Blastopirellula sediminis: one gene and its partner. The protein of the gene in region 1 interacts with the protein of each later gene in a pairwise test. Links are inferred from orthologs where the notes say so. Each region holds a gene or a part of one and is shown on either strand. Other genes may lie near its edges.

Region 1 (2,833 bases):
GAAGTCGAGCTGCACAAGCCGATCGCGATGGACGACGGCGTTCGCTTCGCGATTCGCGAAGGCGGCCGCACCGTTGGTTCGGGCGTCGTTACGAAGATTCTCGCCTAAGCGAGACTGAGGTAAATTTTGCGGCGCCCGGCCCGAAAAAATGGGTCGGGCGTCCGCAGTTTTAGGGGCGTAGCTCAATTGGCAGAGCGCTGGTCTCCAAAACCAGAGGTTGAGAGTTCGATTCCCTCCGCCCCTGCTTTCGTCGGTTGATCTCCGGCCTTTTTTGGCTTTGATCGATTCGTCGTTCCGTCAAACCAAGTCATCGTCCATGGCGCAGCCAGCGACGTTTTAGGAAGAAAGTCACGCAGCGATGGCAAAAGAAAAGGCCGCCGCTTCCGCCGGAAACTTCGTCCAAGAGCTGGCTCAGACCGGACGTTACAAGCGTTCGCAAGGTCGGACCGCTCGGCAAGCGACGATGCTCGCTTTGTGGGCGCTGGTCGGCGTAGCGGGATGGCAACTGTACGACGTGTTGCGTAACCAGGGGCAAGAACGCTGGCTGCAAGTCGGCTTGCCTGCCTTGGTGGTGATCGCGGGATTTTGGATCGCTTATCGCGTTATCAACTGGCCGGTGTTCGCCGACTTTTTGATCGCGGTCGAAGCGGAAATGAACAAAGTGACTTGGCCTTCGCGGGCTGAGTTAATTCGGGCCAGCGCCGTGGTGATCCTGTTTGTGTTCGCCCTGGCGGCCGTACTGTTTGCGTACGACGTGTTTTGGCAGTACGTGCTGAAGCACTGGATCGCGTTTCTGCGTTACGCGTTTAACTAGTAAGGCGTTTGGCCAAGGGATCGAGCTGTGGAAAACGAGTCGAAAAACGAACACGAACTGCCCGTTGAGGACGTAACCGCCGAAGGCGCTGCGCCGGAAGCGGCTGAGTCGTCCGACGCGCCCCAGCCCGAAGCCGCCGAAGTGGAATCGCCGGTGGAAGTCGCGGCAGACTCGGAAGAGCCCGCCGCTGAAGAAGCCCCGGCGGAAGAGCCGAAACCGGCTCGTCCGAAAAAGGAACGCAATCGCGGTCCGCTCGAGTTGATTGAAGAGGAGGAGGAAGCTCCTGCTGAAGTCGGCGAGATGGACTGGTACATCCTGAAGGTGCAGAGCAATCGCGAAAAGTCGATCTGCGCGAACCTTTGGCGGCGTGTGAAGATGGCGGGCCTCGAGCCGTATTTTGATCAGATCATGGTCCCGACTGAGGACATCGTCGAATTCAAAAACGGCAAAAAGAAAATCACCAAGCGCAAGCTGTACCCTGGGTACATCGTCGTCCACATGGCGATCAACGATGACACCTGGTTCCTGGTACGCGAAACGGGCGGAATCGGCGACTTCACGGGAGCCGCGGGACGTCCGACTCCGATGCTGGCGCACGAAGTTGAGCGGATCACCAAAAAGGCGGAAAGCGAAGAGGCGGGCGAAGAGCCGGTCAAAACCAACATTCGCTTCAAGCTGGGGGATCACGTTCGCATCACCGAAGGAACCTTCGAGAACTTCGAAGGGGATGTCGAAGGAATCGACGAAACGAATGGCCGCGTGACGGTCATGATCAACATCTTCGGTCGGACGACTCCGGTCGAGATGGAACACTGGCAAATGGAGCCGGTGTAACCCATCGCGAGTCGTCGGCCTGTCGATTCCTACAGCCTCTCGCGTCGCTCTCCTGGCGACTGCCGGACTGTCGTTTTCGACCCACCGAACACCCAAGTAATTCAGTAATCCACGGCGAACCGTGCGTTCGCCGCCGAGGAAAAGAGACATGGCGAAGGAACTGGTTGGAAAAGCGAAATTTCAAGTGCCCGGCGGCAAGGCTACCCCGGCGCCTCCGGTAGGTACGTCGCTCGGTAAGTTCGGCGTCAACCTCGGTCAATTCGTTACGCAGTTCAACGACAAGACCAAGGAATTCAACGGCATGCCGATTCCGGTCGTCGTGAGCGTCTACAACGACCGCTCGTTTGAATTCGTTTGCAAGAGCCCGCCGGCCGCCGCGCTGCTGAAGCAAGCTGCCGGGATCGCCAGCGGCGCCGGTCGTCCCCATGTCGACAAGGTCGGCAAGGTTTCGATGGCCCAGGTCGACGAAATCTGCAAGCAGAAGATGGACGACCTGAACGCCAGCGACCTGGAACATGCTCGCCGCATGATCGCCGGTACCGCTCGCAGCATGGGCATCGAAATCACCGAATAAGCGTTCGCGGCCAACCCGCCCAGCGCTGCAACTGATACGCAACACACCGCACAGATACTTAAAGAGTCCGACGATGGTAAAGCACTCGAAGCGTTATCGCGCCCTTGCCGCCAAGGCCACGGAAGAAGTCATGCCGCTCGACAAGGCGGTCGCGCTGTTGAAGACCTTCAACACCACCAAATTCGATCAGACCGTCGACTGCGCCATGCGTCTGGGTATTGACCCGAAGCAGGCCGACCAACTGGTCCGCGGCGCCATCGTGCTGCCGCACGGCATCGGTAAAGAGCTGCGAGTCGTCGTGTTCGCCAAGGGCGACAATGTTCGTCTGGCGGAAGAAGCCGGCGCCGACGCGGTCGGTTCGGACGACCTGGCCAAGCGAATCAAAGAAGGCTGGCTTGATTTCGACGCGTGCATCGCGACCCCGGACATGATGGGTCTGGTCGGTCCGCTCGGTCGCGTCCTCGGCCCGCGTGGTTTGATGCCGTCGCCGCGTGCCGGCACGGTCACCCCGGACGTCGCTCGCGTCGTCAAAGAATACAAAGCGGGTAAGGTTGAGTTCCGCAACGACGCCACTGGCATCGTGCACGCGGTGGTCGGCAAGATTAGTTTCG
Region 2 (2,989 bases), 2.8 Mb from region 1 along the record:
CAGAGATCGGCCGAATGCGACCAGGTCTTCGTTATGTTTTAAGCGTCCGCGCAAGAATCGTTCCGAGACGCCGATGTCAGCGTCGGGGTTGAGATCCTCTTGGTAGAGAATCTGGAGAACGACTTCACGAACTCGACTACGTTTCGACATATAGGTTGGTGATCATCGGCTGGATAGCCGCCTTCGTGCTTATTCTTCGCGGGGAAGCTGTTTCATCAAGTGAACCATTTCGAGGGCCGCGTCGGCCGCTTCGCTTCCCTTGTTGCCCACATTGCCGCCGGCGCGATGCAGCGCCTGCTCTAGCGTGTTGACGGTCAAAACGCCGAACATCACCGGCAGTTCGCATTCCAGGGCCAATTGCCCCAGGCTCGCGCTCACCTGGCTGTTGATGTATTGGTCGTGGGTCGTTTCCCCTTTGATGACCGCCCCTAAGCAGATCACAGCATGGAATTGACCGCTACGGGCCATGCGGGCAGCCACAACCGGCAGCTCCCAGGCGCCGGGAACCCACGCGACTTCGATCGCGTCGTCGGCGACTCCGCGCTCGGCCAAGGTGGCCAAGGCGCCGTCGCACAGCTTGCCTGTAATTGTTTCATTGTAGCGAGCGACGACGATCGCCACGCGTACGGCGTCTCCCAGGAGCTCGCCGCGGTAAGTCCGGACCAAAATAACGAATCCTGAAGCGGGTGTGGGCTAGAAGGTTCTCTATTGTAAAAAAAGTTGGCCGCTTGAGAGCGCCGCCCCCGGCGCCAAACGAAAAAACGCCCAGGAGTTTTCCTGGGCGTCGGTCGTTTTGCGGGCGAATACGCCCCACTCCAACTGCTACCGGTTGGTATTCATCCCCATCAGGAATTCGGCGTTCGACTTGGTCTTGGCCAAACGAGAGAGGAGGAATTCCATGGCGTCGGCCGAGTTCATGTCGTTCAGAACCCGACGCAAGATGCAAACCCGCTTATATTCTTCGGGATCCATCAGCATTTCTTCGCGACGCGTACCGCTGGCGTTGATGTCGATGGCCGGCCAAACGCGGCGGTCGACCAGGCGGCGATCGAGGACGATTTCCTGGTTGCCGGTCCCTTTGAACTCTTCAAAGATCACGTCATCCATCTTGCTGCCGGTGTCGACCAGCGCCGTGGCGATGATCGTCAGCGAGCCCCCCTCTTCGACCTTGCGGGCCGAACCGAGGAAGCGTTTCGGGCGTTGCAACGCGTTGGCGTCCAAACCGCCGGAGAGGAGCTTGCCCGACGAGGGGCATTCCGAGTTCCAGGCGCGAGCCAACCGAGTGATCGAATCGAGAAAGATGACGACGTCGGTCCCGTATTCGACCATCCGCTTCGCCTTTTCGATCACCATTTCCGACACTTGCACGTGACGGGACGGCGGTTCGTCAAAGGTCGAGCTGATGACCTCGCAGTTGGGGCCTTTCACCTGGCGTTCCATGTCGGTCACTTCTTCCGGACGCTCGTCGATCAACAGGATGATCACGTAGGCTTCGGGATAGTTGGCCAGCACGGCTTTCGCCATCTTTTGCATCAGGACGGTCTTGCCGGCCCGCGGAGGACTGACGATCAGGCCGCGCTGACCGAAACCAATCGGGACGATCAGGTCGATGACGCGGGTGGCGAGTTCGTCGGGGTCCGATTCCATGCGGATGCGCGAGTCGGGATGGAGCGGGGTCAGATCGTCGAACTGCACCTTGTTGGCGGCGATGTTCGGATCCTGATAGTTGACCGCTTCGACGCGCAGCAGGGCGAAGTACCGTTCGTTTTCTTTCGGGGGGCGAATTTGCCCCGAGACGACGCTGCCGGTCTTCATACCGAAGCGACGAATCTGGCTCGGCGAGACGTAAATGTCGTCCGGGCAAGAGAGGTAGTGGTAGTCAGGGCTGCGCAAAAAGCCGAACCCGTCCGGCAGGATCTCAAGGGTCCCTTCGCCGTACATGAGGCCGTTCATCTTCACGCGTTCTTTGAGGATGCGGAAGATCAGCTCTTGGCGTTTGACGCCGGCGACTTCGCCCAGGTTTTCCTTGCGGGCCTCTTCGATGAGCTGAGCCATCGACATCTTCTGCAGTTCGGCGATATGGATCTCGCCCTGCTTTACCTTCTCGTAACGTTGATCGTCCGCATCCTCCTCCTGAGGGCGGCGCGACCGACTGACCAATTGCTCGGCCAGCGACATAGGCTCAGCGTCGTCATCGACATCGAGCCGACGTAACTCATTCACAGCGTCTGTTCCTTCCGACTTCGGATTACGAGCGTTGGGCTCGTGGTTATTACTTGATTCGGGCAGGATGCCAGCCCCAAACTTGGGCTGTTCCGAACGCGAATCATGATTCTGATTTTTTGTTCCGCTGCTTCGATGAGGCATGGAACTGAACTCCAAGATGAGAAAAGACGAACCGGACGACGTCCTCTACAGACGCCGAGTGCGGAGTTTTATAGGCAGGCTAATCTCGAGCAGGATGTGATTCGGCTCGACATACGCCTTGCTTGGGAGGAGACGAGTTACTTCCGTTGTAACAGATCGCCGCACCGTCGACGAGTCGAGAATCGGCTCACTAGGTAACGTGCTAAGGTGTTACCGTTTCGAGCATTAGCGGTTCTACCGACAATTGTCGAACGTAGGCGATTTGTCGCCCCCGCGCATCATTTCAAAGTGGTTTGGTTTCCCCTAGTTGGGACATCAAGGAAGGCGAATCGGCAAGCCGCGATTTCGAGTCGGGCTGTAGTTTTACGAATAATATTTGAGCGGAAAGAAAAGCATCAGGTGGTAGGAGAAAGGACGCAATCTCGCCAATATTGTTCGACTTGGGCGTCGAGCTGCTCAAGATCGCCGTCATTACGAATTATGTAATCGGACAAAACTCGCTTATCTTCCAATTTTTCCTGGGCTGCCTCTCTCGCGTTAAACTCGGCTTCACTCCACCCCCTTTGGGCGGCATATTTAAGCCGCTCTGGGTACGGCGTGTCAATAAATACGAGGTTATCGC

Evidence for each region. The genes of interacting proteins can lie anywhere in the genome.
Region 2: the proteins of nusG (region 1) and rho interact in binary tests that used the Escherichia coli proteins (3 or more experiments, as listed by UniProt). The link is inferred for Blastopirellula sediminis from one-to-one orthologs.

What each region holds. Positions count from the first base shown.
Region 1 is NZ_JAJKFT010000010.1:256,728-259,560, reverse strand. The notes cover bases 7-2,744. They hold nusG (transcription termination/antitermination protein NusG), read left to right. Parts: upstream 7-841; coding sequence 842-1,648; downstream 1,649-2,744. Other genes in these bases: rplA (50S ribosomal protein L1), read left to right, coding at 2,296-2,744; rplK (50S ribosomal protein L11), read left to right, coding at 1,797-2,222; secE (preprotein translocase subunit SecE), read left to right, coding at 359-814; tuf (elongation factor Tu), read left to right, coding at 7-108. Also shown: more of tuf, read left to right, coding at 1-6; more of rplA, read left to right, coding at 2,745-2,833. UniProt on the Escherichia coli protein: Part of the processive rRNA transcription and antitermination complex (rrnTAC). The complex forms an RNA-chaperone ring around the RNA exit tunnel of RNA polymerase (RNAP).
Region 2 is NZ_JAJKFT010000010.1:3,072,695-3,075,683, reverse strand. Bases 96-2,989 are described here. They hold rho (transcription termination factor Rho), read right to left. Parts: upstream 2,368-2,989; coding sequence 823-2,367; downstream 96-822. Other genes in these bases: coaE (dephospho-CoA kinase), read right to left, coding at 2,763-2,989; ribH (6,7-dimethyl-8-ribityllumazine synthase), read right to left, coding at 190-666; nusB (transcription antitermination factor NusB), read right to left, coding at 96-150. In the rest of the region: more of nusB, read right to left, coding at 1-95. UniProt on the Escherichia coli protein: Facilitates transcription termination by a mechanism that involves Rho binding to the nascent RNA, activation of Rho's RNA-dependent ATPase activity, and release of the mRNA from the DNA template.